4 regions of the Eubacterium sp. BL-380-WT-2B genome follow, and region 1 is predicted to be linked to each of the others. Evidence: riboswitches for the same ligand, from Rfam matches in the RefSeq annotation. Region 1 holds a riboswitch; each other region holds the start of a gene.
What was found. Region 1 has a riboswitch for cobalamin ahead of FYJ53_RS14010 (DUF2284 domain-containing protein). Riboswitches for the same ligand answer to the same signal wherever they lie in the genome.
Positions count from the first base shown of each region.

Region 2: it holds a riboswitch for cobalamin, as region 1 does, so the genes downstream of both, FYJ53_RS07890 (AAA family ATPase) here and FYJ53_RS14010 (DUF2284 domain-containing protein) in region 1, are expected to answer to the same signal.
Region 3: it holds a riboswitch for cobalamin, as region 1 does, so the genes downstream of both, FYJ53_RS02540 (ABC transporter substrate-binding protein) here and FYJ53_RS14010 (DUF2284 domain-containing protein) in region 1, are expected to answer to the same signal.
Region 4: it holds a riboswitch for cobalamin, as region 1 does, so the genes downstream of both, FYJ53_RS07525 (alcohol dehydrogenase catalytic domain-containing protein) here and FYJ53_RS14010 (DUF2284 domain-containing protein) in region 1, are expected to answer to the same signal.

Region 1 is NZ_VUMP01000006.1:355,856-361,619, reverse strand. It holds gene FYJ53_RS14020 (sugar-binding transcriptional regulator) at 1-894, shown strand, start outside; gene FYJ53_RS14015 (hypothetical protein) at 877-1,407, opposite strand; gene FYJ53_RS14010 (DUF2284 domain-containing protein) at 1,433-2,038, opposite strand; cobalamin riboswitch at 2,151-2,326, opposite strand; gene FYJ53_RS14005 (peptidoglycan DD-metalloendopeptidase family protein) at 2,682-4,106, shown strand; gene FYJ53_RS14000 (DeoR/GlpR family DNA-binding transcription regulator) at 4,404-5,174, shown strand; gene pfkB (1-phosphofructokinase) at 5,152-5,764, shown strand, end outside.
Region 2 is NZ_VUMP01000003.1:372,482-378,245, reverse strand. It holds gene FYJ53_RS07900 (ABC transporter substrate-binding protein) at 1-879, opposite strand, end outside; gene FYJ53_RS07895 (nitrogenase component 1) at 902-2,446, opposite strand; gene FYJ53_RS07890 (AAA family ATPase) at 2,427-3,284, opposite strand; cobalamin riboswitch at 3,377-3,554, opposite strand; gene FYJ53_RS07885 (LysR family transcriptional regulator) at 3,667-4,605, shown strand; gene FYJ53_RS07880 (class B sortase) at 4,671-5,423, opposite strand.
Region 3 is NZ_VUMP01000001.1:528,216-533,979, forward strand. It holds gene FYJ53_RS02520 (TetR/AcrR family transcriptional regulator) at 17-634, shown strand; gene FYJ53_RS02525 (ABC transporter ATP-binding protein) at 625-1,521, shown strand; gene FYJ53_RS02530 (ABC transporter permease subunit) at 1,514-2,320, shown strand; gene FYJ53_RS02535 (SDR family oxidoreductase) at 2,518-3,288, shown strand; cobalamin riboswitch at 3,350-3,530, shown strand; gene FYJ53_RS02540 (ABC transporter substrate-binding protein) at 3,642-4,658, shown strand; gene FYJ53_RS02545 (iron ABC transporter permease) at 4,674-5,759, shown strand; gene FYJ53_RS02550 (ABC transporter ATP-binding protein) at 5,759-5,764, shown strand, end outside.
Region 4 is NZ_VUMP01000003.1:299,763-305,526, forward strand. It holds gene der (ribosome biogenesis GTPase Der) at 1-1,023, shown strand, start outside; gene FYJ53_RS07510 (GNAT family N-acetyltransferase) at 1,080-1,541, shown strand; gene FYJ53_RS07515 (hypothetical protein) at 1,584-1,793, opposite strand; gene trpD (anthranilate phosphoribosyltransferase) at 1,795-2,904, opposite strand; gene FYJ53_RS07525 (alcohol dehydrogenase catalytic domain-containing protein) at 2,929-3,966, opposite strand; cobalamin riboswitch at 4,062-4,237, opposite strand; gene FYJ53_RS07530 (hypothetical protein) at 4,361-4,831, shown strand; gene FYJ53_RS07535 (response regulator transcription factor) at 5,015-5,716, shown strand; gene FYJ53_RS07540 (ATP-binding protein) at 5,713-5,764, shown strand, end outside.

The DNA.
Region 1 (5,764 bases):
TATTATGAAGAGAATATGACCCAGGCAGAGATTGCGAAGTCTATGGGTATCTCGAGGCCTTCGGTCAGCAATCTGCTGAACAAGGCTCGCAGGGAGGGAATTGTTAAAATTGAGATTAAGTCTTTTGACAGCACCAGCATTGGAAAAAGCCGGGAGATGTGCAACCGGTTTGGCTTAAAAAGCTGCCAGGTCGTGAGCTGTATGGACGATAAAAATGAAACTCAGGAACGCCTCTATGAGGCAGCTGTGGATTTTCTTCTGGAACTTCTTCCAAAAACCCGTATCCTGGGACTTGGCTGGGGGTATAATATCAGCCGGATCATTGATATTTTAGCGAACCGGGAGCTCACTGAACAGTATAGCGGAAAGGTCTGTCCTTTGATCGGGACTGCCACAGTGCCCCACAAGGGCTACCATCCCAATGAGCTGGCCACAGATTTTGCACGGAAAACTGGCTTTGAGGCGGATTTTCTGATCTCACCGGCTTTCCCGACTACGAAGCAGGAGCGGGATTTGTTTGTGACGACGGATAATTACAACAGCATTCTGGCCCTGTGGAAAAAGACAGACACAGCCTTAGTGACCCTAGGGGGATATCCCTGTGTACCAGACCACGCCACAGCCCTGCGTTTTGGGCGGCGGCTGATTACGGAGCGGGCCACTTCTAATATTCTGTCTTACTTTTTTAACTGGAAAGGCCAGCAGATTAAAGGGGAGGATGATTTTGCCATTCAGATTCCGCTGGCACCGCTTTCTAAAATTAAGAATTTTGTTGGTATTGTGCCTGTGGGAGCGAATGTAGGGTCGGCCATCGGCTGTCTGAATACGGGGTTCGCGCGTCACCTTATCATTGATGAGGAAACCGCTGAAAAAATTTTAAAAACGGACGTATAACAGGTCACTTCCGAAACACCCCTCATTCTTTTCGGGGCTGCGTCTCAGGATAAAGGAGGCGAGCTCCCGGCCGCCGATCCGGCGGGTGTCCCGGATACCTTCATAGGCGTCGGTGAGTGCCTGGAGTTCCTCTGTATACTGAGAAAGGGGCCTGCAGGGCTGTCTGGTTTTGATGGACAGGGAAATAACGCCTGCGTTAAAAAGATTGATGCTGAAGTCCACGCTTTTTTCTCCCGCAGAAAAGGCACTTTCCAGCAGAATCTCTGTCAACCGGCAGATGTCCCGTTCTTTCACAAAGGAGGACATGGGGTAGAAAACCATAGGATTAAAGTCAATCCCCTTTTCCTGGGCGATGGCCTGAAAGAGGGAGATGACGCCATCCAGGGCGCAGTAGGCTGTGGCTGCCTTTTTTCTTAGGCCGCTGTATTTTTCCTTGAGGGTATGGAAATCGGAAACAGTGAAAGCGGGAGGCAAGAGCTCGGCAGAAGGAATGGAAGAAATGGTCAGGTTCATAGCGGTTTTCCTTTCTGAATGGGGATTAAAACAGCACAAAGCTGAAATAGGTGACGGTTTCGGGGCCATTATTATAGGAAAGGCCGGTTTTGCTGGCCAGATCCATGACCACGATGCCGTAGCCCTCCACAGAAGGGAATATCTGGTCGGGATAACGGCAGGGGGCATCAGGGTAGGTGCACTGGTCGCAGATGATACAACCCTCTGTAGAGAGCACCAGCGCGCCTGGATAATGGGCTCTGAAAAGCCTGGCGGATTTTGCCGTGGCGGCCTCGTGGACCATGCGTGCCCGGTGCCAGCCTCTGGAGTCGTACTGGCCCTTTAAATCGGTAACGGTTGAAAGCAAACAGACATTTTCGTAGGAACGGCATTTGGCAACACAGCTGTTGTAGCTGCCTACCGCTGGCGGGCAGGCCCAGGTGGCGCCGTAATGACCGCACTGGTTCCCCTCGCACAAAAGTCTTGTGCCCATGGAAAACAGCAGGTCGCTGGTTTTGGCAAAGGCATATTCATGAATACCGAACAGCTCACGTTTATCTTCAAGCTGGCGCTTGAGGGTCATCAGGCTCTTGATGACGGTGTCGCCTTTAAATTCTTTGGCAGCCTCTGCCTGTTTTTTTATTTCGATCAATGGGAATACCTCACCTTCATTTAGTACAATAAAAAAGCCTTCTCCGGCTCGAGAAGGCAAAAAATACGAAATCAATTAAAGAACGTATCTCTTAAACAACTCTAAATCGGAGTGTTTTAAGAAAACATTATGCCGGTCTTCTGGCTCTACAATGGCATTCCCCCAACCTTCCCATCCTGAGGACAGTGGTATATTAAGAGGACATATTGCATTACAGCTGCGATTACAGCAAAGGATTTTCACCTTTTTCCCATTTACATAATGTTTACAATATTAAGTTATCCTTATCATATCCCTTTGATTTTATTTTGTCAAGGTTTATTCGGCCCTGAAAAGAGACTTCTTGTAAATTTGTTTTCTTATAACAATATTTTCCTCTTTAATTTAATTTTAGTTGTAAAGAAAAAAATAATAAATATCCGATAAAGGGGCGAGAACCGCCTTGATTAAACCTAAAATACGTATATTTTAATGAATTTTTCATAAAATATTAAGTAATTTCGGTTAAGGTATTGGCAAGTGCCAAAGGATATGTTAAAATATATCTAAATTGTAAATAACTTTACAATTTGGTCAAAATTATATAGGAGGGTGGTGATTAGGCATTAGCAACGAAAGCCATCGCTCAAGTGGCAAGCTTCAAATGTTTTTTAAGAAGCTTGCGCATTACGCCAAGCACTTGAGCAAAAGAGAAAAAGTCGTATTCACAGGTTTCTGTGTAGCGCTTCTTCTCGGATTCTTTTCTTCAACCTGTCTTGGTTACAAGGTAATGGTTGACGGAGAGGTTTTAGGCTATACCAAAGATGCAGCTGTGTTTACACAGAGTCTGGATCAGGTAGAGCAGGATATGCGATCGAAAACGTCGATAGAAACAGCATATGTCTACAATGATATACAGATTAAAAAGAGCATCACATTTAATAAACCAATGTTTTCAGAAGAAGAATTTACTGATGCATTGAACGCACAGGATCTTCAGGTCGGCGTTCATGGTGTACAATTGAAGGTTGACGGACAGGAAGTCGGGAACCTGGCTTCATCTGACCAGGTACAGGCCGGTATTGCAGGTGCAATTAATAAGATCGGTAATGTACAAGATTCAGATAAGCTGGTAAAATGCGACATCCAGAGCGACGTTGTAGAAACGCCTAAGAATTTTCCGCTCGAGGACTTAAACAGTCCGGACGAGTGCGCTAATCTTTTAGCAACAGGTAATACTAATCCGAGTAAGAGTGAAGAGAGTACGAACGCTCCAATCCAGGTAGCAAGCCGTGGTGGAGCCGATGTGGCAAGAGACCAAAGCAATGAGCCAGCCCAAGAGGAAGCTCCAGCAGCTGAAGGTACCGTTGAAAATAATAGTAATGAGAATGTAGAAAACCAGAATAATGAGACTGAGACAAGCTCCAGTATCTTAAAAATTAATCTGACTAAAACATCAACTAAAAAAGAAGACATACCTTTCCAGACCGTTGAGCAGGAAGATCCAAATATATATGTTGATCAAACTGTAGTTACACAGCAAGGTGTGAACGGAGAACTTGATAAGGAAGTCGAAACCGTCTATGAAGACGGCAAGGTTGTGAGTGAAACAACCTTATCCGAAACAGTTGCAAAAGAGCCAGTGGCTCAGATTGTTTCAAAGGGAACGAAGCAGTACCCAACCATGTCTTCAAAGAAAGGCAATTTTATTTTACCGGCAGTCGGTAATATTTCCGCTTTAGATAAGCCAGGAAGCCACGCAGGCTGCTTTGCAGTGGATATCGCGAACTCAATGGGTACGCTGATCTACGCACCGCAGAGTGGTACAGTCATCCGGGCAAGTGAATTTGGCGGTTACGGATTATGCGTTGACATTATGATGGACGATGGAAAAACCGTCCTGAGAATGGGTCATAACTCCGAATTTAAGGTAAGCGTTGGTGACCGGGTCGAAAAGGGTCAGGTTATTGCGTTGATGGGCAGCACTGGTAATTCAACCGGACCGCACTCCCATTTTGAAATCCGCATTAACGACGTTCAGCAATTTTTACCAGATTATTTTGACATCAAGGACGGCGACAACGTCTGATGTCATGATCGAAAAAATTTAGTATATGCATATCACTGATAAAAAAGAACCAAATCGCGTGTTTGGTTCTTTTTTATTTTTTGAAAACAACCTCGGGCGTCGGTCCGGCTGCCAGCGTTTCTGGTTTGTTGACTTTTATACCCGGGCGTGGTAGGCTTAAACAGTCAAATTCAGTCATTACTAATCATATTCAAGAGAAAAACAAGGGTTTTTTTGAATTATTTTGAAGTTTTTTGAATGATTATGCTTGACATTGACTGAAGATGGTGATAATATACAGTTGCGGAGGTCAAAGAGATGTTAACAGAGGAAAGATTTAACATTATTTTAAAAACCGTGGAGAGCAAAAAAGCAGTGACAGTGCAGGAACTGACTGAGCTGCTTGGAAGCTCAGAATCAACGGTGCGGCGGGACTTAACCGCCCTGCACGAGATGGGCCTTATCAATAAGGTTCATGGAGGCGCTACAGCCGTTGATAACAGCTATACGACAAGTGAAGATGATGTGGCTTACAAACATGGCCAGTACAGTGAGGAAAAAAAGCGTATCGGCAAGTACGCGGCTTCGCTCATTAAAAAAAGTGACTTTGTTTTTATTGATGCGGGAACAACTACAGAGGCTCTCATTGATTATATCAGTGAAAAGGAGGCGACTTACGTGACCGATGGACTCGGACACGCAAATAAACTCCTTAAAAAGGGGTATAAAGTATTTATTCCAGGTGGACACCTTCGGGTTTCAACTGAAGCCATGGTGGGCGAGGAAACAGTGGAAGCCCTCAGAAAATACAATTTTACCCTTGGCTTTTTTGGAACCAATGGCATCAGCCCCACGGCAGGGTACACTACGCCGGATGTTCATGAGGCCCTGGTTAAGAAGGAAGCCTTTGAAAACTGCCGGGACGCTTACGTTTTGAGTGACCCTTCAAAATTTAATAAAATTTCTTCCGTTACCTTTGGCAGCATTGGTAACGCGACGATCATCACCACAGATTTGCAGGATCATAAATACCTGAAATTCACAGAGATAATGGAGGTAGATAAAAATGATCTACACAGTGACCTTTAATCCATCCCTGGACTACATTGTAAAGGTCGATAATTTTAAGACCGGTCAGGTAAACCGAACCGCTTCAGAGCGGCTGTTCCCGGGCGGCAAGGGTATCAATGTTTCCATTGTGCTTAAAAACCTCGGATTTGACAACGTGGCCCTGGGCTTTATCGCTGGTTTTACCGGAAAAGAAATTGAGAAGCGTGTCCGGGACTTTGGATGCAGTTCTGATTTTATTGAAATCGACAACGGTCTGTCCCGAATCAACGTCAAGCTTAAGTCCCAGGAGGAGAGTGAGATCAACGGCCAGGGGCCTCAGATTTCTGAGGAAGCTCTTGAAAAGCTTTTTGGTCAGCTGGACCGGCTGAAGGCAGGTGATGTGCTGGCGCTGGCAGGCAGTATCCCCAGTTCCATGCCGTCAGATACCTATGAGCGTATCATGGCGCGCCTTGAAAAACAAGGTGTTGATATTGTGGTGGACGCTACTAAAGACCTGTTGAAAAAGGTCTTAAAATATCATCCGTTTTTAATCAAGCCCAACAATCATGAGCTTGGCGATATGTTTGGGATTACCCTTAAAAACGATGATGAGATTATTTTATATGGAA
Region 2 (5,764 bases), on a different contig from region 1:
AACACGGTGGTTTTTGACTGCGTCAATATTACTCCAGTCCTGGCCTTCAATTTTATTTTCATATAAATCCTCTGGCATGGTGTCGTCAAAATTTGAGAGGTAGATGATCTCAGGGTTCCATTCCATGATCTGCTCCATATTAACCTCTGCCCACTTTTTCTCTAAGCCGGCGGCAACATTGCGCCCACCTGTCAGTTCAAGGAGGTAGTTGTTAATATTTTTGGACCCTGCGACGCTCAGCTTTTTATTCTGCAGATAGAGAACGCTCTTTTGGTCTGCCGCGGCAACTTGATCTTTTTTGTTAATAAAGTATGTCTCGGTATCATTGTGGTAATCAATGAGCTCCTGGGTAAAATCCTCCTTGTTCAGAACCCTGCCCACCAGTGTTAAATCTTTTTTGAGGTTCTCAAGGTTTTCGGCGTAGTTCAGCATCACAGGGGTAATGCCAACAGCCTTCAGCTTTTCGGCCTCAGCCTCCTGGTCATTCCAGATAAATGCCACCTCTGGTGAAAGCTTCATAAGCTCTTCGATGTTAATGGAAAAATCCTGAGAGATTTCTCCTGTGGAAATATCCGCAAATTCCGGCGCCAGCTTAGTCATAAAGCTCTTTTTATACTGGGCCATCGCGCTGGGGTTAATGGACACAATCCGGTCGCTTCCCCCGTCAATCGTCCACACTGCCGATGCCCACGGAATCGGGGTAATGGCCACCTTGGTGATCTTTTCCGGCAGCTCTACCTGATTACCGCCCTCATCGGTTATGACATGCGCCTCCACTTTGTCTGCATTTTCTGCGGTATTTCCGCTGCTGGCGCAGCCTCCAAAAATCAAACTGACAGCCAGGCACAGGCCTGCTGCTTTTAACCATTTTTTTTTCATTTTAAACTCCTTTATTTTTAGATTACATAAAAAACTGTTTTAAATACTGGTGTCCTTTTCGGCCAATGATACAATAGTCCCGTTTCACATAACGGTTTCCGCTAAGTGCCGGAAAGGGTAAGGGAACCCTGAGCGCTGCACCTTCAGGAAGATACTGAAAATACAGCGGATCTGCGATGACATAATCCGTTTCTCTATCCAAAGGCCACCCAAAAGAACGAGCCTCAACTATGGTGCACTCAACAATAAATTCATTTCTCAGGGCCACACTTACCTGGCGGTTCAGTTCATGGCTGCCGATCATCACAGCGGTTCTTACCGGCTGCTCTGAAGGCGCCGGATCTTCGGTGCAGCCCTGAAACACAGCGTCCCCGGTTATGCTTTCCAGGTATTGATAAGCTGTCCGGACGCCGCTTACGCTGACAGGCATCTGATAAAACCACGGCGTACCATACTGCTTTTCCATCCATTTTGCCAGATCAAGGCCTGCTTCTGAGATAACCCAGTTGGCCTTTGCTTTTGGCGCGTCTCTAAAGTCCGCGAGCGTTCCGCCTCCCAGCCAGTAAACAGCATAGCCCAATCGCTCCAGATCGTGCGCAATCGTCTCAAATTGCCGCTGGTTTCCAAAAAGAAAGGGCGTATATCCCACAAGATTAATGCGCTTTTCGGTGTATTCACAGCGCCGCATCTCCTGTCTTGAAACGGTAGACAGTGCTTGCCGGGTGCCGTCAAGGGCATCTTGAAACCCGTCGGTCTGTATGAATATTTTTTCCTTCAGCACTGGGAAAGAACTGTCATCAATACCTGTCATGGCAGTCAGCGGCGTGCCGACAATGAACGCCGAGCGCCTTTTTTCTTCCTGCATGACAGCCCCGATGCCCTTCTCAATGCTCTCAGCCGCACCCAATGTTATCTGAAGGTCATTCATCTTTGAATACCAGAAGGGCTTCCCGCTGAAACTGTCAATGGATCTGGGGCAGGAGGCACAGCCTGAGCCTGTTACCAGGCAGGTACAGAGGGCGCGGTCCTTTTCAAAAGCCGTCATCGCACCGCTGTAATCTGCTGCCAGAGGCGGCGGTGGACAAAGGCACGCATCCTTTCCAACCCAGTGGTTTTCCCGAGCCGTCTCAAAGCCCCGAAGTATTTCTTCAAGCCGCTCCACAGGCTTCCTCTTCCGTTTTTCCATGGGGCCTCGCCTGAAAACAGCGACCGGCACATTATGAGGGTTATCTGCCTCCGACATCATGGCCTCAAAATCGGTCTGTGTGAGCAGGTCTGGACAGGAGACATAAAGCACCACCCCTTTTGTCCCACTGGTCATGACAAGCTCCTCAATCATCCTACGAACCCTGGGTACATAACTGCCAAGTGTGTACTCCAGCCTGGAAACAGGACAGAGCCTCAGACGGCTGAGCGCTTCCTTCTCCATCGCTCTGAAATAAAGAATTCGGAGACAGGCCGGCGGCCCCACTGCCAGAACACGCACACCCTCGGTCTGGAAAAGAAGTCTGGACAGCGCTTCATCTCCCATGCCTGGCTGCGCCTTCTCAACAGCTGCTGCGCCCATGACGGTCCTCCTTCTCAAGCTGATAGAGTGTCTCACCCAGGTTATCCATATCCGCGTCGGAAAGCGGCTTCGGCCATAGCTTCCCTTTCTGGCTGGCTATGGCTTTGGCCAATGCCATAAAGCTTTTTTGAAGCACCTCACCCTCTCGCTGTTCAAAAACAGTTGTCCTCCGATAGTCCGCAAGGCGAAGCGTGTCACTTTGGCAGACAGAAGCCGTAATCGGGCTGCCTGTCTTGCTGCCAAAGCACTCAACAACCTGGTGATCCGTACCGGGACGTGCCCGGTTGTGGATCAGTCCTCCAAACAACGGCTGTGTCCCGGCAGAGTACCGGACAATGCTCTTCATGATATTGTTGGCGGCGTAAAGCGACATCAGCTCAGAGGAGGTGACAATATATACCTGATCCACACACTTTTTTCTCATAGGCATTGAAAACCCACCGCAGACCACATCGCCCAGCACATCATAGGTGATTAAGTCCCAGCCCGCTTCAAATATCCCAAGCTTTTCCAATGTCTCCAGAGTAGTGGCGATCCCCATTCCTGCGCAGCCAATACCTGCCTCCGGCCCTCCGGCCTCTACACACGCCACACCTGTCTCACTCGTAAACAGAATATCCTGAGTTGTCACCTGTTCCCCTTTTTCATTCAGCCTTTGAATGACTGTGGGAATCCGCTTTTTCATCAGACACCGCGTTGAATCAGCTTTGGGGTCACAGCCTATGTGCAGCACCCTTTTTCCCATTTTGGCGAAGGCGGCGGATACATTGGCCGCAATGGTCGACTTTCCAATGCCGCCCTTTCCATAAAACGCAATTCTTTTACTGCTTTTTTCCATAATTTCTCCCATTAAAAAAACTCTTCTGACCGATTCATCAGAAGAGTTCCTCAACACAAGCAACACCCTCTCCCAATGATCCGTTAGGTTAGGTATAAACAAGAAATGTTGAAGTATCCTGACTTGGGTTCATTGCCAGCTGTAACAACTTCCCAGAGACTGCTCTCCAGTGTTGATAAAACTTACAGCGGCTCCCCCTTACAGTGGCGGCACCGTACCGGATTCTCACCGGTTTTCATGCAACAAGTCTTCTATGTAATTTTGCTATATTATATCACGATATCTGATAATTCACAACCACTGCAATTAACTCAATTTTTGATTGCCAGCTATCGTATTTTTTGATAGTATAATTAAAACAGAGGAAAGGAATCGTATCAATATGATCTCCATGCAGAACATGAAATACATCGTCGAGATCGCAAAGCACCACTCGATCTCGTCTGCCGCCAAGTCGCTTTTTGTCTCACAGTCAACGCTCTCCACCGCAGTGCGTGAGGTCGAGCAGCAGCTCGGCATCTCAATTTTTAAACGAAACAACCGTGGCATTGAGGTCACCTTTGAGGGACAGGACTTCTTAAACCACGCCAAGGATATTGTTGAGCAAAGCGAGTACCTTGAAAGGCGGTACAAGCATCGGAAAACACTGCCTATGCGCTTTTCCGTTTCCACCCAGCGCCTTCCCTTCTCGGTCATGTCCTTTATACAGATTGTCGAGGATCTTGAGCTCAGGCATTATGACATTGCCATCCGCGAGTGCCCGACCCATGAGGTCATACACGATGTGGCGTCCAGGCGCAGTGAGCTCGGCATCCTGTGTATCAACGAGCATTATCTCAATACCATGCAAAAGCTCCTTGATTCCAGCAATCTGGGCTTTTATGAGCTGGGACAGCTCACCACCTATGTTTTCCTGCGGAAAAAACACCCTCTGAGCGGCAATACCTCCCTGACGCTGGATATGCTCAGGGAATACCCTTTTGTAACTTACGACCAGGGGGAGGACAGCATGATGCATTTCTCTGAGGAGATCCTGTTCAATGAAATCTGGGATAAAAATATCCATGTGATTGACCGCTGCTCCAAAATTGCCCTGGTTCGCGGCACAAACTGTTTCAGTATCGGACCGGACCTGACCAACAGCGACGCTGACCGTATGCATTCCAACATGAGCGAAGTAAGGGCTATCCGTCTTTTGGATAATGACCAGCGGCTCCACGCCGGATATATTCTCAGAAACGAGCACGGCTTAAGCGCGATCGGCGAAAAATACATAAAAGTCCTGACTGAAAAAATAAAAGCCTTTGAGAAATGGGACTGAAAAAGCAAAATAAAAAGCCGTATCTCTGTGGATACGGCTTTTGCAATCTTCTGCCAGGCGATTTTTTATGAAACCCGGCGGGCAATAACGGCTAAGCGGCCGTCATTGAGTCCGACATTAAAGATACAGGTGGACAGCGTGAGGATCTCGTCACCCGGCTGTACACTCACATTGCTTGCGACAATGCTCTGATTCTTTATATTTTGGTAATAGTTCAGAAAGCTCTCATCGTCGGCAAATTCCAACTGTCTGTAATCATAATCCTGCTCAACCACCAGCACGGCAAAAATTTCCCAAACGCCATCACCGCCCAGCTCTGGCGGTCTTCTGTACACAATTTTATTGTGCTCTGTGATAAAATTGGGGTCTTTATAGTAATAAAGCAGATCGTCAAACATGACGTGCACACCGCTGCGCATGGTGCTGTGCCCATAAATCAGAGAGTTCTGGCTTTTAGGCTGCCATTTATAATTCATATCTAAAAAGGGCACGCCCCTTTCATCCGACTCTCCGTTAAATGAGGTGTACAGATATTTGTCATTATCGGTTGTCTGTACCACAGGGGTATCAATATTTGTCCCTTCAATACTCAGCCAGCCAACGGTTTCGGGGTTCACCTCACGCAGCGCCGCCCAGTCGATGCTGTTATCTTCGCGGTTTGTAACCTGCATTTTAAGAATCGGCGTATTGTTGGGAAAAAACTCCTTATAAAGCATCCATCCTGCCGCCCCCAAAAGGGACAGGATGATCAGAATAATGACGATGTCTCCAACAATGCGCACTGCGCTTCTTTTTTTCTTTACTTTCTTTTTTGTCATATTTATGCTCTATAGCCTTCGGGCCTTGCGCACCCATATTTTGTCATCCATAGTTTTAAAACCCAAAGGCTTTCCACCTCCTTTTATGGTTATTCATTATATCAAATCTTTCTAAATTGATAAAGACTTAAATGATAACAAAAAGGATTTTATGCTTGTCTTAAAAAAGAATAAAGCTAAAATGCCTCAAATCAAACACGGGCTTATACGCCGATGCGCTTCTGCCCAGTGAAACAGACCCCGGTCCGCAGTGTTCCCTGCATCGGGCGCTGCAGAAATGGCAGAGCGCGTCTGGATTGTCCAGCTCCGTGGCCTTCTTCTGTTGTCTTTGTCAGGAAAAA
Region 3 (5,764 bases), on a different contig from region 1:
ATGAAAGGAAAATGGAATGAATGATAAGTTTTTTAAGCTGCCGGAGGAGAAGCAGCTGCGCATTGTCAACGCGGGATTTAAGGCTTTTGCCGAGAACCCTTATAAAAAGGCCAACACAGCCGACATCGCCGCCGCAGCAGGTATTTCCAAGGGGCTGCTGTTCCACTACTTCAGCAACAAGCAGACACTGTACGAGTACCTGTTCCGGTATGGTAACGACGTAATGTTCAGGCGTATCAGAGAGCTGCTGCCTTCCGATGAGTCCGATTTCTTTGAGATCTGGCTGCGGTCCCAGCGGGCTAAATCCGAGATCATGATGCGCAACCCTTACCTGATGGACTTCTTTATCCGGGTCTATTATGACAAGGCGCCGGAGAGTGCGGGGAATATGAGCTTTTACAGCGATTTGGAGACCACCATCACCGCGTTGATCCTGGACCGGATCGACCGGAGCAAGTTCAGGGAGGAGACCCCGCCCGAGAAGGTGATCCGCTGGCTGATCTGGGCGGCCGAGGGCTTTATGAAGCGCCAGAGCGATCTTGGCAGAGTAGACATTGAACAGCTGAATTCCGAGTATACCGAGCACGTTCTGTTTATAAGACAGCACTGCTACAAAGAGGAGGCATTACAATGATCGCAATCGAGCACCTGACCAGAGACTACGGCGAGGGCCGCGGGATTTTTGACCTGTCCTTTGAGGTAAAAAAGGGCGAGGTCTTTGGCTACCTGGGCCCCAACGGCGCCGGGAAAACCACGACCATCCGCCATCTGATGGGCTTTCTTTCGCCCAAGCGCGGCACCTGCGCGATCGACGGCCTGGACTGCTTTAAGCAAGCGGCTGAGATCAAGGAATTTTTAGGGTACCTGCCCGGGGAGATCGCCTTTTTCGACAGCATGACCGGCGTGGAGTTTCTGAACTTTATGGCCGAGATGCGTGGCATGAAGGACCGTGCGAAAATGGAAAAGCTCATCCGCTTTTTCGACCTGAACCCAAAAGGGAAGATCCGTAAGATGTCCAAGGGCACCAAGCAGAAGCTGGGCCTGGTGTCCGCCTTCATGCACGACCCCGGGGTCCTGATCCTCGACGAGCCCACCAGCGGGCTGGACCCCCTCATGCAGAACCGGTTTATCCGCCTGATCCAGAACGAGAAGAAAAAGGGCACGACCATTCTCATGTCCTCCCACAGCTTTGAGGAGGTCGAGCGGACCTGTGACCGGGTGGGCATTATCCGCGCCGGGGAGCTGGCAGCCCTGGACAGTGTGGCCTCCCTCAAGGCAGAGCGCCACAAGATCTACCAGGTCAGCTTCGCCACCGCTAAAGAGGCCGGAGATTTCGCGGCCCGGTGCAACGGCACCCGCCAGCTGAGGGAGCACCCCCAGCTTGTGGAGGTGCGGGTGGCAGGGAGCATGGACAGCTTTCTGAAAATGCTCACCGGCTACCACGTCATGGCGTTGGACACGGTCTCCCAGGATCTGGAGGATATTTTTATGCAGTATTACGGAGGTAAACATCATGCTTAGCGGGCCGCTTTTCAGAAAAACCTTTAAATCACAGCTCAGGATACTTGTCATCTTCGCGGCCATTCTGGCCATGTATATGGGTGTTGAGATCAGTATGTTCAACCCGGATTCCATGGACGGCATAAAAGAGATGATGGACATGCTGCCCCAGCAGATGATAAACGCCATGAACCTGGACGTTGGCGCTGAGACAAGCCTTGTGGGCTTTCTGGGCTCCTATTTTTACGGCTTTATTGTCATCATGGTGCCCATGATTTTTAACATTATCGCCAGCAACAACGCGGCGGCAAAGCTGGTGGATTCCGGCGCCATGGCCTGCCTGCTGTCCGCGCCTAATTCCCGGACCAGGGTCATCGCAACCCAGGCCGCAGCCCTGATCCTGTCCAATATCCTCCTCATGGTCTTTGTGACCGTTATGGGGATCGCGGTCAGCCAGGCTCTGTTCCCGGGCGATCTGGACATCCGCGCCTTTCTGCTCGTCAACGCAGGCGCCCTGCTCATGCAGCTGGCCGTCAGCGCCATTGGCTTCTCTGCCTCCTGCCTGTTTAACGAGAGCCGCCTGTCCCTGGCCCTGGGCGGGGGCCTGCCCGTTCTGTTTCTGGTGCTCATGATGCTCTCCGGCGTCAGCGAGGACCTGGACGTTGTGCGCTACACGACCCTGTACAGCCTGTTTGACCCTGCCGAGATCATCGCTGGAGGCGACACCGTGGGCCTGTGCATGGCGGCCCTGGCGGCAGTCTCGGTGGTGCTGTATACCCTGGGCATCCTGGTCTTCAGGCGGAAGGACCTGCCGCTGTAAATATAAAAAGCAGACTGAGATCTGAATCTCAAAAGGCTCAAAACACGTATCCAAGGTGTTTTGAGCCTTTTGAGCCTGTATCTTGGGGGATTCTTATAAAAAAGGCGCGCTCGGTTATTTTTTTCTGAAAGTGGTATGTACATAAAAAGGGTGCTGCCAGAGGCAGGCCCGAAGCACTGATGAAAGAAGGAGCGATTATGAGAATAGCCATAGTGACCGGGGCGTCCAGCGGGCTTGGACGCGAGTTTGTAAAACAGATCAGTGAACGTGAGCATCTGGATGAGATCTGGGCCGTTGCCCGGAGGCGGGAACGGCTGGAAGCGCTGGCCAGGGAAGTAAAAACACCGGTGAGGCCTGTAGTCATGGACCTGACAGACACCAGCAGTTTTCCGGAGCTGACAGCCCTGATGGCCGAGAAGCAGCCGGACGTGCGGCTGCTGGTCAATGCCGCGGGTATGGGGAAGCTGGGAAATTACGCCGAGGTGACCGAAGCGGACAGCAATGCCCTCATTGATTTAAACTGCCGGGGAGCAGTCGATATGACCCTGAGGGTACTGCCGTACATGCAGAAAGGCGCGAGAATCTTGCAGATCTGCTCGGTGGCGGCTTTTATGCCCCTGCCCGGCATGAACCTGTACGCGGCCTCCAAGGCCTTCCTCCTAAGCTACACCAGAGCTCTGCGCTGGGAGCTGTTCGGCCGGGGCATAAGGGTGACAGCGGTCTGCCCCTACTGGATCAAAAATACCGAGTTTGTGCCGCGGGCCAGCGCCAACGCGGACCGCTCCGCGGTGCGCCACCTGCCCTTTGCGGGCACCGTCCAGACGGTTGTGCGCCGCTCTATGAGGGACAGCCGCCTGGGCGCGGCCGTATCCACGCCGGGCCTTGCAAGCTTCGGGCTGCGGGTGTTTGGCAAGGTGGTACCCCACGGGCTGGGCATGGCGTTCTGGAACGTGCTCAGGAAAATCTGAGGAAATTCAGGGCGCCGGCAGTTGACAATTTTGAAAAGTTCGCTTATACTAATATTAACAATTGAATCAAACCATTGAGGGTGCCTTGAAAAAGGAGAATAGGGAAACCGGTGTGAATCCGGTACGAACCCATCACTGTAAACAGGGACGCGCCGCAGTAAACCACTGGCCTCGGGCCGGGAAGGGAGCGGAGTGCGGAGGAGCTGTGAGTCAGGAGACCTGCCTTTAGTGTTACGCGTGTTTGTCCGGTGAGGGGATTGTCACTGGGAGAACCTGAGATAGGTAAATGGGAGCCTGTCGGCGATGTGTCGGCAGGCTCTTTTTATATGATTTTTTAAGAAAGAGGTAGAAAAATGAGAAGCTTGAAGAAACAGTTTTTAGGGATTGCCCTGTCCGCAGTGCTGGCGGCAGGCGTGTTGGCAGGGTGCGGCAGCGCAGGGGGAAATGACAGCGCCAGCCAGAGCGCCGGCACAGACGGCCATTATCCGGTCACCATCACCACCTACGATTACGACAAGCAGCCTGTGGAAATGACCTTTGAAAAGGCGCCTGAAAAGGTGCTGGCCGTATACCAGAACGCCATCGAGACCATGCTGGCCCTGGGCCTGGAGGACAAAATTGTGGCTGCCAGCGGTCTGGATCACGAGGTGAAGCCAGCGTACAAGGACGCTTTCGCCAAGGTCAACTATCTGTCCGAATTCAAACCCAGCAAGGAAGCCGCCACTGCTCTGGAACCGGATATGATCCTGAGCTGGACCTCCCTGTTCTCCGACAAGAACCTGGGCAGCATGAAGGAGTGGCAGAGCCAGGGCGTGAACAGCTACAACATGCTCAACAGCGGCGCAGTGTCCCCTAAAACACTGGATAACGAGTACCAGGATTTTGAGAACCTGGGCAAAATCTTTGACGTGGAGGATAAGGCCGGGGAACTGGTGAACGCCATCAAGGACGCTGTGAAACAGACAGAGACCTATGCCCAGAAGGAAAACAAGAGCCCCAAAGTACTGGTGATGGAGGACCAGAGCGGTCAGATTGTCAATTATGGGGCCACCACACTGGCAGGCGATATGGTCACCAAGCTTAAGGGCACACTGGCCAGTCCGGACGCGTCCAAGCTGGGCGAGGAGGACGTGGTCGCTGCCAATCCGGAAGTCATCTTCGCAGTCTATATGGACCGTGACGACCAGGACATGGCCGCCCAGACAAAGGACGCCATCATGAACAACGCGGCCTTTGCCGACATCGACGCAGTGAAGAACAACCGGGTGATCCCCATCGAGCTGGGGCAGATGTACTGCAGCGGTGTGCGTACCATCGACGGCATTCATACCATCGCGAATGGGATGTACCCAGATTTAAACCTGAACTAGTCAGCGGGCTTTTTTATGAGACAAAGCGCACTGATCAAAGATAAAGGGCGGCTCCAGAGCCAGCCCTTTTATGTGTTTGTATGCGTGGTCATGCTGGGGCTGCTGATCCTCTCGGCCCTGGCAGCGGTTACCATCGGCTCCATGGACCTGTCCATCCGGGATGTGTACAGCGTCATCGGCTACGAGCTCTTCCATCTGGACAGCCTGAGTGCCTACGCCAGGGGCGCGGCCCACAACGTGGTGTGGTTGATCCGCTTTCCGAGGGTAGTCATGGGGCTGGCTGTGGGTATGGGCCTGTCCATCTGCGGCGTGGTCATGCAGGCCATTGTCAAGAACCCGCTGGCAGAGCCCTATGTGCTGGGCATCTCCTCCGGGGCGTCGCTGGGGGCGACCACAGCCCTGTTCTTTGGGCTGGGCGCTGTGCTCGGCGGCAGCGGTGTGGGTGTGTGCGCCTTTATCGGGGCCTTTCTGATCTCCATGCTGGTGGTGGCAGTGGCCAACATTGGCGGGCCGGCCAACTCCGTCAAGCTCATCCTTTCCGGCATGGCCCTGGGCGCCCTGTGCATGGCTTTCTCCAATTTTATGGTCTTTATGGCCAACGACCCCAACACCACCCAGCAGCTCACCTTCTGGATGCTTGGCAGCCTGTCCGGGGCCAAGTGGGGCCCCACACTGGTCATCTTTGTCGTGGTGGCGGCCAGCACCCTCTTTTTCTGGAGCCAGCACCGCCCCCTGAACCTCATGCTCCTGGGCGACGATGTGTCCATCACCCTGGGCACCAACCTGAACACCTACCGCCATGTGTACCTGGTCCTGACCTCGCTCATTATTGGCCTGTGTGTGTACGCATCCGGCACCATTGGATTCATCGGGCTGGTGGTGCCCCACGCGGTGCGCATGGTATTTGGCACCGACCACCGCAAGCTGGTGCCCCTGAGCGCCCTGACCGGCGGCATTTTTCTGATCTGGGCCGATGTGCTGGCCCGCACCCTGCTGCCCGAGACCGAGGTGCCCATCGGGATTCTCGTGTCCATGGTGGGCGCACCGGTGTTTATTTATATGATGATGCGTAAGAGCTACGGTTTTGGAGGTGGCGAATAATGGAA
Region 4 (5,764 bases), on a different contig from region 1:
TCCGATTTAGAGGTGGCCAACATGATCCGCAAGCACAGCAAAAACGTTTTGCTGGCTGTAAACAAGGTGGACAGCCAGCAGTTGGAAAACAATATTTTTGAATTTTACAATCTCGGCATTGGTGAGCCAATCGCCATTTCCGCCGAGCAGGGCCTTGGCCTTGGCGATTTCCTGGACGAGGTAATCGAACGGGTTAAAAAGGTCTATGATGAGGACGCGCAGGAGGATGATAACCTGAAAATCGCGGTGATTGGAAAGCCAAACGCGGGTAAATCCACCCTGATCAACAAAATGGTGGGCCATGACCGGCTCATCGTCAGCGATGTACCCGGCACTACCCGGGACGCCATCGACACAGAGGTGCGCTTTAATGGACGGGATTACACCCTCATCGACACTGCGGGGCTGCGGAAGAAGAAAAAAATTTATGAGGATATTGAGCGTTACAGTATTGTGCGCGCCATCGCCGCTGTTGACCGAAGCGATGTGGTTCTGGTGCTCATTGACGGGGAAAAGGGTGTGACCGAGCAGGACGCTAAAATTGCCGGTATCGCCCACAACCGCTCCAAGCCGTCCATCATCATTGTCAACAAATGGGATATTGTGGAAAAGGACACCAAGACCATGGATAAAATGAAAAGGGAAATCCGCGATACCCTTTCCTTTATCGACTATGCGCCCATCCTGTTTATCTCGGCCAAAACCGGGCAGCGGGTCAGCAAGATTTACGAAACCATTGATTTTGTCAAGAGTCAGACGGAAAAACGCATTACCACCGGTAAGCTCAACGAGGCCATGACAGAATTCATCATGATGAAGCAGCCGCCGACCAAGAGTGGCCGCCGTCTCAAAATCTTTTACGCGTCACAGACTGGTGTGAACCCGCCGACCTTTGTGGTATTTGTCAACGACGCGACGCTGATGCACTTTTCCTATCAGCGTTATCTGGAAAACAAAATCCGCGATACCTTTGATTTCGATGGCACGCCCATCCGGTTTTTTGTGCGGGAACGAAACGACTAACACAAACACAGGCCTCTTCATTGCGGTGGAGAGGGCTTTTTTATAGGGAGGATAAAATGAAACAGGAATACAGCATTGAAAGGATCGGCCGCAGAACCGATCAGGAGATCGAAAAACTGGCTGAAATATGGGAGGCTTCTGTGCGGGCCACCCATGATTTTCTGGGAGAGGAAGATATTCAGGGACTGGTCCCTGAGGTGAAGGCCGGCCTGAAGGGCGTGGAGCAGCTGATGCTGGCCCGTAACCACCTGGGCACAACCGTTGGATTTATCGGGATTGACAAACAGAAAATTGAAATGCTTTTTGTGGAGCCGAACTGGTTTGGAAAGGGCGCCGGCAGTTTTCTTATCTGCCATGCCCTTGAGAACTGCGGTGCCACCGCCGTAGATGTGAATGAGCAGAATCCCGGCGCAAGAGGTTTTTACGAGCATATGGGTTTTCGCGTAGCATCAAGGTCGCCCTTAGATGAGCAGGGGCGGGAGTTTCCGATTTTACATATGGAAAGAGAAGAAAAATAAGGCGATTATTAAAAAAGGACCGCTGCTCAGCGGTCCTTTTTTCTATTGCAGAAAATAATCCTCTTCCTCAAGCACGAGTTTTACGATCCTCAGATTTTCGAGCTCGGGCTTCAGGGCGGCGAGCTGCTCCTTCAGGCTGTCAAGTCTGCTGTCATCATAGACGCTGGCTTTATGGATGCCGACCAGAATGTAGGCGCCGTCGGGAGCTATTTTCAGGTAACCATTGTCAGCTTTAAAGGCGTAGAGATTCATTTTACACCTCGGCGGCCAGGGTGAGGGCTTTCAGCTTCGCGAGACCGGCCTGGGGATCGCGGTTCTGGGCAGCGACCCATTTTTCCAGCGCCTTGTAGGCCGCGCCGCTTGCGATGAGCTCATGGCTGCGCAGATAGCCTTCCGGAATGCTTGCAGCTTTTCCCGCAACATAGAGAATCAGCGCGCTGTTCAGGCAGACGATGTTGGTGCGGGTGGGGGTGGAGACGCCCTTCAGGATACGGACAATGCCCTGGGCGGCCGCGTCCACAGAGCCCCAGGGAGCCAGCTCGTCCAGTCTGCCCGGCTCAATCCCAAGGCTTTCCGGCGTCAGGATACTGCGCTTTACAGTGCCGTCGGGCATCAGCTCAGCCATGTGGGTGGCGCCGACTGTGGAGGCTTCGTCGATACAGCCGTCTCCGGCTTCGCCGTAGACGATCAGTGCGTGCTCATAGCCGATTTCACGCATGATGTCCGGGACAAATTCCAGCATATCCAGGGAGTAGACTCCGCGGACTGCGTATTTTGGCAGGGCGGGATTGGCCAGAGAGGCGGAGATGTTTAAAACGCTGCCGAAGGAGATCTGTGACAGCACCCGGCCGAGGGCAGTGGGATGGACCTCGGAGCTCATGCCGTTAAAGATGCCGATGCCCGCGTTCTCGATGCTGGCCTTTACCACGTCCACGCTGCAGTCCACATCCACGCCCAGGGCCTCCACCGCGTCGATGGTGCCGCACACAGAGGTGAGCGCCCGTGAGCCATGCTTGGCCATGGGGACGCCGTCTGCGGCGGCGATGATGCCGGCGACCGTGCTGATATTAAAGGTCTTAAAGGTATCCATGCCCGTGCCGCAGTTTTCCACCACAGGCACAGCGGTCTGAGGCGTGACCTTGCAGGTGTCAATTTCGTAGATGGCCTCAAAGCTGCCGGCTACTTCTGCGGCGGTCGGGCCCTTGGCGCTGAGGGCGGCCAGAAAAGCCCCCTGCTGCATGGGCGTCTGGCGGTCGCCCAGGATCTCCATAAACATTTCCTTTGATTCTTCCTTGGTCAGATTTTCACGGTTGATGAGGCCGGTGATCACCTGGCCATATTCTTTCATAGTAACTGCTTCCATTGTTTTACTCCTCCATATGGTGTGTTAATCAAAAACGACGATGGTCGACAGGGTTTCAAGCTGACGTACGCGCTCAAGGCCGTGCCGCAGCTCCTCGAGCGGAATGCGCTCAGTGATCAGGTCTTTTACAATCAGACTGCCGTTCTCCAGCAGTGCCTTGGCCCGGCGGCTGTGCGCAATGCTGCACCCGTAGGCGCCGGTCATGATCTGCTCCTTGTAGTGAATGGTGTTGATCTCGGGCTGGGTGGCGCCGTCTGGGATAATACCGCTGAAATGGCCGAAGCGCCCCTGCTTTTTAAGCACCCGGAGCGCCAGGTTCATGGCGTCTGCGGCTGCGCAGCAGGGGATCACCGCATCCACGCCCTGGCCGTCTGTCAGTTCCCTAATGGCGCCCTCGGCCTCCTGCCCGCTCGCGAAAACAGCGTCAAAGCCCAGCGTCTCGGCGCGGGCGGCCCGTTCGGGGTCAGACTCAAGCAGAAGGACCTTACGCACGCCCAGGGCTCTTGCCACACGCAGGTTGAGGATGCCCATACGGCCTGCGCCGATGATCAGCAGGGTGTCGTCAGGCGCAAGCTTCAGCTTTTCCTGGACGTTGACGCAGCAGGAGAGAGGCTCGATAAAGGATATCTCCTCAAAGCTCAGCGCGTCATTTTCAATGATGTTGATGATCTGGCCCCGGACGCCCTCCGCAGGCACCACCAGGTATTCCTGGAAGCCGCCATCATAGTTAAAGCCCATGATGCGCACGTGGTCGCAGAGGTTATCATCGCCCTCTTTACAATAGGCGCACGCGCCGCAGGCAATCCCCGGGTGCACGTGTACCCGCTGTCCCTCCTGGTAGCCTGTGACTGCAGCGCCCACACCGGCGATAACACCGGAAATTTCATGGCCCAGCACACGCGGGTATACCAGGTCACGCTGACCCATGGTCAGGCATTTGAGATCGGTTTTGCATAAATTGCAGGCCATGACCCTGACAAGGACTTCGTGGTCGCCGCAGGCCGGAATGGGCCTTTCGGTCATTTCCAGCTGGCCGGGGCCTGTTAAAACAACTGCTTTCATTTGGTATCTCCTTATTTTTCAAACAAAAAAAGCCCGACCTTAATCTAAGGTGCGAACTTTCCATCATTCCCACAGGCCTCCACCGCTCAGATAAAGACCGTCGACACATTTCAGGCAGGTTTTCTGACTGAGGATTAACGCCGGGCTCCCTTCCCATCCTTTTGGACAGTGGTGATGAGCCGGGCAATCCACTTACAGCGGCGGGCCCGTCTAAGAATCTCACTTAGTTCCCTATTATCTGCCATGCAGCACCTGAAATGTTTTATGCTTTTTTATTATCATATCACATTTGTTTTGGGTGTCAAGACAAAATGTAAAAGTTTTAATCCAAACGTGATATAATAGCGGTATTAACTGTGCGGCGACGCTGTTTATAAAAAATGAGGAGGAAAAAATGGGACATTTTGGATTTTCATACATCGGTGTACTGTATCTGCTGATGCTGTTTATCCCCAACCTGATCTGGACAAGGAGGCAGCCGGAGGGCTATGATTTCAGACATGAGCATAAACTGCTGGTGTGGTGTGAGCGTGTGGGGCAGGTGGGGGTGAGCTGCTGCGCCCTGATCTTTACGGATTTTAACCTCCGCCCTCTGACGCCCTGGAGCCTGTGGCTGGCGCTGTCCTTTGGGCTGATGCTGCTGTACGAGGGCTACTGGGTCCGGTATTTTAGAAGTGGGCAGAAGCTAAAAGATTTTTATTCGAGCTTTTGCGGTGTGCCGCTGGCAGGGGCAACGCTGCCGGTGGTTTCGTTTCTGCTCCTGGGGATCTACGGGAGGGTCATTTTGATGGTGGTGTTTGTGGTGATTTTGGGCATTGGGCATATCGGGATTCACTGGCAGCATTTCCGGGAGCTTAAGGAGTGACAGGTAAGGATCTTGAGAGACGAAGCCTTTTTCTTATCTGGACAAAAGGCGCAGTCTCGGTTTGCGCCGCTTTTTTAACAGTCACAGATTTGCCTTCTAAATTTAATCTAGATTTTACATGCCTTTAACACAACATATGCTATAATCATATTATGTTAAAATTGAGCGAGAATTGGAGAGAAAATGAAAAAAATTCTGATTATAGAAGACGAACTTAATATATTTGAGCTGATTAAATTCAATCTGGAAGCCCAGGGATTTGAGGTGGCGGGGGTCCACGAGGGGACCGGCGCGGTTGAGAAAATCGTGGATATCCGGCCGGATCTGATCATTCTGGATTTAATGCTGCCGGGCAAGGACGGGCTCACCATCTGCCGCGAGGTGCGGGCGGATAAAAACCTGTCTTACATTCCAGTCATCATGCTCACCGCCAAGAGCGAGGAGTTTGACAAGGTCCTTGGCCTAGAAATGGGCGCAGACGACTATATGACCAAGCCCTTCAGCGTGAAGGAGCTCTACGCCCGGGTAAAGGCTGTCCTGCGGCGCACCGAGATGATCAAAAGCTCAGACACAGAGGAGATCGCAGTGGGCAGCCTGCGCATTCTGCCCGGCTCCTTCGAGGTATACAAAAACGGCAAAAAGCTGTCGCTGACGCTGAAGGAATACGAGCTGCTCCTGTATCTGGCAAACAATAAGAACAAGGTGCTGACCCGGGATCAGCTGCTGGACGAAATCTGGGGCTATGAGTATTACGGCGAGACCCGGACAGTGGATGTCCACATCCGTTACCTGCGGAAGAAGATTGAGGACGACCAGGAAAAATACATCGAAACCGTGCGCGGCGTGGGCTACCGCCTGGTAGAAAACCTGGGAGGTGATCAATGAAAAAACGCATCACCATTGTCTTTTCAATCCTGATCGTGCTGGTCACTG